Regions from separate parts of the Rhizobium sp. BK379 genome, predicted to be linked through region 1. Evidence: riboswitches for the same ligand, from Rfam matches in the RefSeq annotation. Region 1 holds a riboswitch; the other holds the start of a gene.
What was found. A riboswitch is a leader RNA that binds a small molecule or an ion and turns the genes downstream of it on or off. The one in region 1 is predicted to bind cobalamin.
Positions count from the first base shown of each region.

Region 2: it holds a riboswitch for cobalamin, as region 1 does, so the genes downstream of both, nrdH (glutaredoxin-like protein NrdH) here and FHT93_RS06325 (ABC transporter substrate-binding protein) in region 1, are expected to answer to the same signal.

Region 1 is NZ_JACIAD010000001.1:1,213,501-1,219,460, forward strand. Features, by position in the region: gene FHT93_RS06315 (NAD(P)-dependent alcohol dehydrogenase) at 1-299, opposite strand, end outside; gene FHT93_RS06320 (metallochaperone AztD) at 602-1,834, shown strand; cobalamin riboswitch at 1,892-2,142, shown strand; gene FHT93_RS06325 (ABC transporter substrate-binding protein) at 2,313-3,329, shown strand; gene FHT93_RS06330 (iron ABC transporter permease) at 3,326-4,366, shown strand; gene FHT93_RS06335 (ABC transporter ATP-binding protein) at 4,363-5,127, shown strand; gene FHT93_RS06340 (methyltransferase domain-containing protein) at 5,131-5,904, shown strand.
Region 2 is NZ_JACIAD010000008.1:389,972-395,931, reverse strand. Features, by position in the region: gene metE (5-methyltetrahydropteroyltriglutamate--homocysteine S-methyltransferase) at 1-1,183, shown strand, start outside; cobalamin riboswitch at 1,360-1,587, shown strand; gene nrdH (glutaredoxin-like protein NrdH) at 1,850-2,071, shown strand; gene nrdI (class Ib ribonucleoside-diphosphate reductase assembly flavoprotein NrdI) at 2,085-2,486, shown strand; gene nrdE (class 1b ribonucleoside-diphosphate reductase subunit alpha) at 2,465-4,633, shown strand; gene nrdF (class 1b ribonucleoside-diphosphate reductase subunit beta) at 4,650-5,624, shown strand; gene FHT93_RS29960 (adenylate/guanylate cyclase domain-containing protein) at 5,718-5,960, shown strand, end outside.

The DNA of each region.
Region 1 (5,960 bases):
CGGCAGTTGGGGCACTCCATGCAGCTGTCGACGATCGTGCCGACGGCAACATTGTCGCCCGTCTTGAAGCGTGAAACGGCGCTCCCGACGGCAGACACCCGCCCGACAATCTCATGGCCCGGCACGACCGGATAGGCCGAAAAGCCCCAGTCGTTGCGGGCCATGTGCAGGTCCGTATGGCAGACGCCGCAATAGAGAATATCGATCGCCACGTCCTCGGGACGCAGGTCCCGGCGGTCGAAAGAGAAAGGTTGCAACGGCGTATTCGCATCGGTTGCGGCAAATGCTGATATTCTCAATGGTTTATCCCTTGCAAGGCTGTTGAAAGCTGACGGACACCGGAAGCTGTGCCGGATGGGATATAGCGTCGATGGATTATCCGGATTAGACGAGGAATGCGGGAAAGGCTTGTGAGTTGCGCTCAGCAATCGCTTATCGATGGCCTGCGTCATACACCGCTATCCGGTCATGATGAAAAGCCAGCCAGACATCGAACGGCCGGCGTCCCCAATTTCTCAAAAATCCGACAGCCGCGACTGGACAAGACAAATGTAACTTTATAACAACGGTTATGTAATGTTATTACATTAAAGGAGATTTCATGTCCCGGCACCCTTTCGCTATCTTCGCAGTCGCCACTGCGCTCACATCCGCCGCCTTGCCCTCGGCTTCCCGCGCCGAGGAAGAACAGCAGGAGAGCTGGCGGCTTTTCGTGGCTGATCACAGCCTGCCGGTCGTCCACGCCATCGATCTTGCGAGCGGGAAAGAGATCGGCCGCTTCGATCTCAAGGGTTATGCCGCCCTGTCGTTGAGCGAGACCGGGCGCACGCTCTTTGCCGTCCAGGGCGAAGAGAATGTCGTTCATGCCATCGATACCGGCATTGCCCTTTCCGATCATGGGGAGCATCGCGATCTCGAGGTGGCGCCACCCAAGCTGATCGGCACGACGATATTGGGCGAGAAGCCCGGCCATGTGGTGACGAATGGCGATGACGTGGCGATCTTCTATGATCGCACCGACCGCTTCGATCTCTTGAAGGAGAGCAGCCTGCTGCAGGAAAAGCCGGAGCCGAAAGCTGTCAACACCATCGCCGCCCATCACGGCGTCGCTGTGCCGATGGGCAATCACCTGCTGGTCTCCGTGCCGAACATGCAGGCGCCGGTCAAGGAGGGCGAACTGCCGCCACGCCTGGGCCTGCGGGTGCTCGACCGGGATGGCCGGCAGATCGGCGATGTCGCGCCCTGCACCGGCCTGCATGGCGAGGCAACCTCCGCCCGCCTCGTCGCCTTCGGTTGCGAGGAAGGCGTGCTCATCGCCCGCCCCGGCGGCGCGGAAGGCCCGAGCGTGGAAATGCTCGCCTATGGCGCATCGCTGCCGCGGGGCAAGGTCGCGACGCTGCTCGGCGGCCGCTCGATGCAGTTCTTCCTCGGCAATTACGGAGAGGACAAGCTGGCGCTGATCGATCCTGATAATACGGACGCACCCTACCGCATCATCGACCTTCCAACGCGGCGCGTCGATTTTGTGCTCGATCCGGCAAAGTTTCAGAATGCCTATATCCTCACCGAAGATGGCAGGCTGCATCTGCTCGATACAGTCAAGGGCGAGATCGTCAGATCGGAAACCGTGACCGAGCCCTACAGCAAGGACGGCCATTGGCGCGATCCGCGTCCGCGGCTGGCCGTGGCCGGCGATGATATCGCCATCAGCGATCCTCGCCACAGCTTGATTCGCCTCATCAGCACGCAGACGCTGAAGGAAATGCGTACGATCCCCATCGAGGGCCAGCCCTTCGCGCTTGTCGCCGCCGGCGGCTCGGGCGCCAGTCACTAAGGCGGCCTCGGACCCGACACACTTCGCATTCCCGAGCTTGACGTCGCCCATGGCGGCGTCATAGATCGGGGCGACGGTTCCCCGAAGAGAACTCCGAGGGGAATAATAGGGAACACGGTGAGGACGACCCAAGAGGGACCGAGACCGTGGCTGCCCCCGCAACTGTAAGCGGATTGTCGATCTCGGGGTTGATCGCTTCAGCGATCATGCCCTCGGCCTCAGGGCCGTGCCACTGCGATTTCGCGGGAAGGCAGATGACCGGCACATATTCGCGAGCCAGGAGACCTGCCGTCGATCACGATCCAATCAAGCCGGGCGGGGATGCCCGGACAAGGAGCAGACATGATTGACAAGATCCCTCCCCACCTGCCGCCATCCATCCGTCTCGATTGGACGATCCGCCGCTAGCCTCCCGCTCGCTGGCCATCGTTCGCGCGCCGGCATCCGCTAGCCCTTTTCCTTTGATCGAGAGTTTTCCATGCGACAGCTTCTGAAGAGCTTTTCCCTCGCGCTCGGGCTGGCCGGCTTTGCTGCGCCCGCACTTGCCGCCACCCAATATCCCCTCACCCTCACCAATTGCGGCCAGCAGGTCACCTTCGAAAAGGCACCGGCCAAGATCGTCTCGATCGGCCAGGGCATGACCGAAGTGTTGTTCTCGCTCGGCCTTGCCGACAAGATCGCCGGCACGGCCGTCTGGGTCGGCCCGGTCCTGCCGCAATATGCCGATGTTAACAGCAGGATCAAACGGCTGGCCGACAATGACCCGAGCTTCGAATCCGTCGTCGGCGCGGAGCCCGATCTGGTGGCTGCCGAATTCGAATGGCATGTCGGCACGCAAGGCTCCGTCGGCAAGCGCGAGCAGTTTGGGGATCTCGGCATCAACACCTATGTCGCGCCTGCCGATTGCGTCGCCAAGATCAATACCGACGGCGGCGATGGCGTGCGCAAGGAACTGTTCACGATGGACCTGATCTATCAGGAAATCGCCGAACTCTCCCAGATCTTCGACGTGAAAGACCGCGGCGATGCTGTCATCGCCGACCTCAAGAAGCGGGAGGCCGCGGCCGCTGCCTCTGTTGCCGGTGCTGCGGCAAAGAACCTGCCCATCGTCTTCTGGTTCTCCAGCAAGGAAGTGAAAGGCGATGCCTTCATCGCCGGCAAGAACAGCGCGCCAGCCTATATCCTGAAGACGCTCGGGGCGAAGAACGTCGTCACGACGGAAGAGGAATGGCCCCTCGTCGGCTGGGAAACGATTTCGCAGGCCAATCCCGCCGTCATCGTCATCGCCACCATGGACCGCCGCCGCTATGCCGCCGATGATCCCAAGGTGAAGGTGGATTTCCTGGAAAACGATCCGGTTACGAAAGAGCTCGATGCCGTCAGGAACAAGCGCTTCATCATGATGGACGCGCAGTCGATGAACCCGACGATCAGAACCATCGACGGCATCGAGACGCTGGCAAAGGGCATCCAGTCCTTCGGTCTGGCCCAGTGAGCCAGGCTGCCTTGCCACAGAGGAAATGGTGGGCGCTTGCCACGCTCACCATCGCCGCCCTCCTCCTGCTCGGTATCATGATCAGTCTCGCCGTATCGATCGGCGAGATATCAATCCCGCTCGCCACCACGGCAGAAGCGGTTTCCAACCGCCTCTTCGGCACGGCATTCGAGCTCAGCCGCATCCATCAGGGCATCGTCTGGGATTACCGCCTCAGCCGCGCGCTGGCGGCGGCCAGTGCCGGCGCATCGCTGGCACTGTGCGGCACGGTGCTGCAGGCGCTGCTGCGCAATCCGCTTGCCGAACCCTATGTGCTCGGAATTTCAGCCGGCGCCTCCACCGGCGCGGTCTGCGTCATGATATCAGGTCTCGGCTATGGCGTGCTCAGTCTCTCCGGCGGTGCCTTCATCGGCGCCGTCGTCGCCTTTCTGCTGGTCGGCATCCTGGCGGCCGGTGCTGGCGGCACCAGCGAGCGCATCATTCTCTGCGGCGTGGCGGGCTCGCAGCTCTTCAATGCGCTGACCTCCTATATCGTCACGACCTCGGCCAATGCCGAACAGGCCCGCGGCGTGCTCTTCTGGCTGCTGGGATCGCTTTCCGGCGTGCGCTGGCCGGATGTCTATCTTTCCGTGCCGATCGCACTGGCAGGCTTTGTCGTCTGCCTTGCCCATGTGCGTGCGCTCGATGCCTTCGCCTTCGGCACGGATGCCGCAGCCTCCCTCGGCATTGCAGTGCGCCGCGTACAGTTCACCCTGCTCGGCGTGACAGCGGCGATGACCGCAGCCGTCGTCAGCATGGTGGGCTCAATCGGCTTCGTCGGCCTCGTCATTCCCCATGCCGCCCGCTTCCTCGTCGGCCCCGCACATGGCCGCCTACTGCCGGCGACGGCGCTTGGCGGGGCGATCTTCATGGTCGGCGCCGACATCGTCTCGCGCATCATCATTCCGCAGCAGATCCTTCCGATCGGCGTCGTCACAGCGCTCTTCGGCGCCCCGGCCTTCGCCATCATCCTTTATCGCGTGCGGAGAAGCGCATGAGCATATCAGTCGACAAGGTCAGCTATGCCGCCGGCAATACCGTCATCGTCAATGGCGTCAGCATATCGGTCGAAAAGGGCAAGGTGCTCGGCCTGCTCGGGCCGAACGGCTCCGGCAAATCCAGCCTGCTGCGCCTGATCTGCCGGCTGCGGCAAGTCAGATCCGGCGTCATCCGCCTCGGCGACGACGATGTCTCCGGCCTTTCCCGCGCCGCCCTTGCCCGCCGCATAGCCTTCGTCGAGCAGCAGACGACGACGGATACGCAGCTCACCGTGCGCGATATCGTCCGCCTCGGCCGCACGCCGCATCGCGGCCTCCTCTCCTCCTGGGCACCTGATGACGATGCCGCGGTCGAAGAAGCACTCGCCCGCGTCGACATGGGCGAACGCGCCGGCCAGCTCTGGCAGACACTGTCTGGCGGCGAACGCCAGCGGGTGCATATTGCCCGGGCGCTGGCCCAGACCCCGAGCGAACTCCTGCTCGACGAGCCGACCAACCATCTCGATATCCAGCACCAGCTCGATATCCTGGCGCTGGTCGCCAAACTCGGCCTCACCTCCATCATCGCGCTGCACGATCTCAACCTGGCAGCGATGTTCTGTGACCATCTGGCCGTGCTGCAGAAGGGTGAGGTCGTGGCCGCAGGCACGCCCGAGGAAGTGCTGACCGAGGCGCTGATCGCCCGCGTCTTCGGCGTGCGTGCCCATATCGAAAAATCACCCGTGCATGGCCGCGCACATATCCAGTATCGGATGGGATAAGACATGGATGGAGTGAATTTCGATCTTAAGGAAGAAATCCGCGACTACTGGTCGAAGCGCTCGGAAACCTTCGACCTCGCCTTCGGCCACAGGATCGCCCCCGGCCCGGAGGCGGACGCCTGGCAGAAACCGATCCGCGATGCCCTCGGCCCCGAGCCGAAACGTGTGCTGGAACTTGCCTGCGGCACCGGCGAAGTGACCCGCCTGATCCACGATCTCGGTCATGACGTCACCGCTCTCGATTTCTCCGAAGCGATGCTGAAGGTTGCCCGTGCCAAACACGCCGGCAAGGAGCGCCTGCGCTTCATCCTGGCAGACGCCGAAAACACCCTGGAGCCGGACGCGAGCTATGACGCCATCATCTGCCGCCATCTCGTCTGGACGCTGACCCGGCCGCAAGAAACCTTTCGCGAATGGTTCCGCATCCTCAAGCCCGGCGGCCTGTTGCTTTTCTTCGATGGCGACTGGGCAAGCCCGAAACCGACCGGCCGCATCGCCAGCCTGCTGATCTCATGGATCGACCGCCTCATCGGCGCCGACAAGAACTATGACGGCGCTCTCAGCACCCGCCACGCCCGCATCATGTCAGCCCTGCCCTTCGGCCAGGGTCTCCGCCCCGACATGCTGCTGCCGCTCTTGAGATCGGCAGGCTTTACGGACATCGCGCTTCACTCCCACGCCCCGATCGCGAGGGCGCAGCGCAGGAATGCCAATCTCCGAAATAGGCTCCGAACCCTCGTCTACCGCCGATTCATCCTGGCCTGCCGGCGGCCCTGATGCCTGCATTTGCCGCACGCCCATTTATGGAGGCGTCGCGATTTGCCGAGATCTGA
Region 2 (5,960 bases), on a different contig from region 1:
GGCTTATCAAGTAATTGCTGCAGCCTCTCAGGCCGTTGCCTCTCGAGCGGCTTCTCCACGTGTGCATGATCTCAAAGTCAGGCAGCGGGTCGCGGCAATCGATGAGACGATGATGACGCGGAGCAGCGGTTTTGTCGAGCGGACCAGCCTGCAGGAGCGCAAGCTTCTCCTGCCGCTCTTCCCGACAACGACGATCGGCTCCTTCCCGCAGACATCGGATGTGCGCAAGTCCCGCTCGGCCTTCGCAAAGGGTACGATCAGCGAGGCTTACTACGATGCGTTCCTGAAAAAGGAGACCGAAGCGGCGATCCGCTGGCAGGAGGAAATCGGCCTCGACGTGCTCGTCCACGGGGAATTCGAGCGCAACGACATGGTGCAGTATTTCGGTGAGCAGCTTTCCGGTTTCGCCTTTACGCAGCATGCCTGGGTGCAGAGCTACGGTTCGCGCTATGTCCGCCCGCCTATCATCTTCGGCGACGTCTCTCGGCCAAAGCCGATGACAGTCGAGTGGTGGCGCTACGCGCAGTCGCTGACGGACAAGCCAGTCAAGGGAATGCTGACCGGTCCGGTGACGATCCTCAACTGGTCCTTCGTGCGTGATGATCTTTCTCGCGCCGATGTCAGCCGGCAGATCGCTCTGGCGATCCGCGACGAAGTGCTCGATCTCGAAAAGGCGGGTGCTGCGATGATCCAGATCGACGAGGCCGCTCTCCGTGAGGGTCTGCCATTGCGCCAGGCCGACTGGAAGACCTATCTCGACTGGGCGGTCGAGAGTTTTCGCCTCTGCGCATCCGCTGTTTCCGACGAGACGCAGATCCATACGCATATGTGCTATTCGGAGTTCAACCAGATCATCGATGCCATCGCCGCGATGGATGCCGATGTGATCTCGATCGAGACGTCACGATCGAAGATGGAACTGCTGGAGGCTTTCCGCAGCTACAAATATCCGAACGAGATTGGCCCCGGCGTCTACGACATCCATTCGCCCCGCGTTCCCGAGGTCGCCGAGATGACGGAGCTCCTGACGCTGGCGCGGAAGCGTCTGACGGACGGACAGCTATGGATCAATCCAGATTGCGGATTGAAGACACGCAAGTGGGAAGAGGTTCGTCCGGCGCTGGTCAACATGGTTGCCGCCGCTCGGCAGTTGCGTATTGCCGCAGCGCCGACACGCGCCTGAGCGCCTAATCGATTCCTGGAGAGCCGGCTATAGGCCGGCTCTTTCCGACGCGGCCTTCTCTACAGGCTGCTTTCGTTAACCATTCATTAACCACGTTTTTCACAGGAATGCAGCGATTTCAAACATGCCGTAACGCGATGCACAAACCATCCGTTGACGCAAACCGGGATTCGAGTACTATATCTAGTGTTCAAGGTTCCTTCGATTCGTGAGGGTCGGGGGCTAAGATGGGAATACGGTGCGTTTCGCCATGACGGCGAGACAAAGCCGGAGCTGCCCCCGCAACTGTAAGCGGCGAGCAACTGTCCGATTTCAGGTCACTGAGGCATGAAGCTTTGGGAAGGCTGGGGGCAGGGTGCTTCGACCCGCGAGCCAGGAGACCTGCCTTGAACGAGGTATCCACGGGCGGGGTGTCCGGAAGGTCGCGTATACGCAGGCGGGTCAAATCCGCCCCTGTTGCGCTGCCCCCGAATGTCCGCTGAACACTTCGGGGTTGAAGTCATTTTGAAAGCATTAAAACCGCCGCCCGCGCAGATCGTGCGGGGGAGAGTGTTCGGCGTGTAAAGCGCCAACTTTGTCAGATCAATACCAAGCATTGCCTCGGACGCCGCAAGGCGCCCGATCCTAGTTTTGCGTCTGGAATCCATTGACATCACGAGGAACATGATGAGCGTTACCGTTTACAGCAAGCCTGCCTGCGTACAGTGCACCGCTACCTACCGCGCCCTCGACCGTCTGGGCGTCGACTACCAGATCATCGATATCTCCGAGGATGCCGACGCGCTCGATCGCGTGCGCGGCATGGGCTACATGCAGGTTCCGGTCGTCGTTGCCGGCGAGAATCACTGGGCGGGCTTCCGTCCCGATATGATCAGCGCGCTCTCCTGATCGGAGAAAAGCGGTGGGCCTGATCGTCTATTATTCCAGCCGGTCCGAGAATACCTATCGTTTCGTCGAGAGGCTGGGACTGCGCGCGGCGCGCATTCCCGTCGGAGCTGAAGACATCCACATTCGCGAACCCTATGTGCTGATCTCGCCCACCTATTGTGGCGATGGCGGAAAAGGGGCCGTGCCCAAGCAGGTGATCCGTTTCCTCAACGATGCGGAAAACCGCTCCAACATCCGCGGCGTCATTGCTGCGGGCAACAGCAATTTCGGCGAGACCTACGGGCTTGCCGGCGACGTGATCTCGCAAAAATGCCAGGTGCCTTACCTCTACCGGTTCGAGCTCCTGGGGACTGCCGAGGATGTCGCCAATGTCAAAGACGGGATGGGACGATTTTGGACACGGGGACAAATCTGACGCGGGATGCGGGCGTCAAGCCGCTCAAGGCCGTGGAAGCGCTGGATTATCACGCGCTGAACGCGATGCTGAACCTCTATGACGATGAGGGCAAGATCCAGCTCGACAAGGACCGCATGGCGGCCAAGCAATATTTCCTGCAGCATGTGAACCAGAACACGGGGTTCTTCCATAATCTCAGGGAGAAGCTCGATTATCTGGTAACTGAAGGCTATTACGAGCAGGAAGTGCTCGACCAGTATTCCTTCAACTTCGTCCGCGACCTGTTCGACGAAGCCTATGCCAAGAAGTTCCGGTTCCCAACCTTCCTCGGCGCCTTCAAATATTACACCAGCTACACACTGAAGACCTTCGACGGAAAGCGCTACCTGGAGCGCTATGAAGACCGTATCTGCATGGTGGCGCTCGCGCTTGCCAGAGGCAATGAACAGCTTGCCCGCGATCTGATGGAAGAGATCATCTCCGGCCGTTTCCAGCCGGCAACGCCGACCTTCCTCAATGCCGGCAAGAAGCAGCGCGGCGAACTCGTCTCCTGCTTCCTGCTGCGTGTCGAAGACAATATGGAATCGATCGGCCGCTCCATCAATTCGGCGCTGCAGCTGTCCAAGCGCGGCGGAGGCGTTGCGCTGTCCTTGACGAACATCCGCGAGGCCGGTGCGCCGATCAAGCAGATCGAAAACCAGTCTTCCGGCATCATTCCCGTCATGAAGCTGCTGGAAGACTCGTTCTCCTACGCCAACCAGCTTGGTGCACGGCAGGGGGCAGGTGCCGTCTATCTCAATGCGCATCACCCCGATATCATGCGCTTCCTCGATACCAAGCGCGAAAATGCCGACGAGAAGATCCGCATCAAGACGCTATCGCTCGGCGTCGTCGTGCCTGACATCACCTTCGAGCTCGCCAAGAATAATGAGGATATGTACCTCTTCTCGCCCTATGACGTGGAGCGGGTCTATGGCGTGCCCTTCACCGAGATATCGGTGACGGAAAAGTATCGCGAGATGGTGGCGGATGCCCGTATCACCAAGAAGAAGATCAAGGCCCGCGAATTCTTCCAGGTGATCGCCGAAATACAGTTCGAGAGCGGCTATCCCTACATCATGTTCGAAGACACGGTGAACCGGGCGAACCCGATCGCCGGCCGCATCAGCATGAGCAACCTCTGCTCGGAAATCCTGCAGGTCAGTGAAGCGAGCGAGTTCAACGACGACCTTTCCTACAAGACGATGGGCAAGGATATTTCCTGCAATCTCGGCTCGCTGAATATCGCCATGGCGATGGATTCATCCGATTTCGGCAAGACGATCGAAACCTCGATCCGCGCGCTGACGGCCGTTTCCGACATGAGCCATATCTCCTCGGTGCCTTCGATCGAGAAGGGCAATGACGACAGCCATGCGATCGGCTTGGGACAGATGAACCTGCATGGCTATCTTGCCCGCGAGCGCATCCATTACGGTTCGGAAGAAGGCGTCGATTTCACCAATATCTACTTCTACACGGTGACCTATCACGCTCTGCGTGCATCCAACCGCCTGGCGGTCGAGCATGGCGCAAGTTTCAAGGGCTTCGAGAATTCGAAATATGCCTCAGGTGACTATTTCGACAAATACACCGGGCAGGAGTGGAAGCCGGCGACCGAGAAGGTGCAGGCGCTGTTCGACGATGCCGGCATTCATATTCCAACGCAGGAAGACTGGCTGGAGCTGAAGAAGGCCGTCATGGCTTCCGGCCTCTATAACCAGAACCTGCAGGCGGTGCCGCCGACGGGCTCGATCTCCTACATCAACCACTCGACCTCATCGATCCATCCGATCGTCTCGAAGATCGAGATCCGCAAGGAAGGCAAGATCGGCCGCGTCTATTATCCCGCACCGTTCATGACCAACGACAATCTCGATTATTACGAGGATGCGTACGAGATCGGCGCGGAAAAGATCATTGATACTTATGCGGCTGCCACCCAGCATGTCGACCAGGGCCTGTCGCTGACGCTGTTCTTCCGCGACACTGCAACGACGCGCGACATCAACCGCGCCCAGATCCATGCCTGGAAGAAGGGCATCAAGACAATCTATTACATCCGCCTTCGCCAGATGGCGCTGTCCGGCACCGAGGTGCAGGGCTGCGTCTCCTGCACGCTATAACCGACCGGAGAAAACCATGAACATGCAAGTCAAGCCGGTCAGCCGCGTGCGCGCCATCAACTGGAACCGCATCGAGGACGACAAGGATCTCGAGGTCTGGAACCGTCTGACCGGCAATTTCTGGCTGCCGGAAAAGGTGCCGCTGTCGAACGACATTCCCTCCTGGGCCACGCTGACGACGGCCGAGCAGCAGCTGACGATCCGCGTCTTCACCGGGCTGACGCTGCTCGACACGATCCAGAACGGTGTCGGCTCCGTGAAGCTGATGGCGGATGCGGTCACCCCGCATGAGGAGGCAGTGCTTTCCAACATCTCCTTCATGGAAGCGGTGCATGCGCGCTCCTATTCCTCGATCTTCTCCACGCTCTGCCTCACGCCCGATGTCGACGATGCCTATCGCTGGTCGGAAGAGAATGAGTTCCTGCAGAAGAAGTCGGCGCTGATCATGGAGCACTATGCGTCCGGCGATCCCTTGAAGAAGAAGGTCGCAAGTGTCTTCCTCGAGAGCTTCCTCTTCTATTCCGGCTTCTATCTGCCGATGTACTGGTCAAGCCGCGCCAAGCTGACCAACACCGCCGACATGATCCGCCTCATTATCAGAGACGAGGCCGTGCATGGCTATTATATAGGCTACAAGTTCCAGCGCGGACTGGAAAAACTCTCAGAAGAGCGCCGGCAGGAGATCAAGGACTTCGCCTTCGATCTGCTCCTCGAACTCTACGACAACGAGGCTAGATATACCGAAGCGCTCTATGATGGCGTTGGGCTGACGGAGGACGTCAAGAAGTTCCTGCATTACAACGCCAACAAGGCGTTGATGAACCTCGGGTACGAAGCGCTGTTTCCGGCCGAAGCCTGCAAGGTCAATCCGGCAATCCTGTCTGCGCTTTCGCCGAATGCCGACGAGAACCACGACTTTTTCTCGGGTTCCGGCTCCTCCTATGTCATCGGCAAGGCGGTGGCGACCGAGGACGAAGACTGGGATTTCTGAGGTTTATCTTTACGAAGCCTCTTATCATTCGGCCCGCTATCGCCCACATTCAGCCCGATGTGTTCGTTGAATGTGGCGTAGCGGGAGTTTTTCATGAGGCCCTCTTTCGAAGCGACTGATCCGGCAAGTGAAGATGCCGAAGGTGTCTGGCCAATCCGCAGGCGCCGAATTCTCGATTGGCTGATCAATGAGACCCGCGGCGAGCGTTTCATCGACAATATCCTGGTGGAGATGTGCAAGCGGCTGCTGGCAGCTGGCGTGCCGGTGAACCGCTCCAGCCTGCATTTCCGCACCAACCATCCGCAATGGATCGGCGCCCGCATCCTGTGGGTGGAA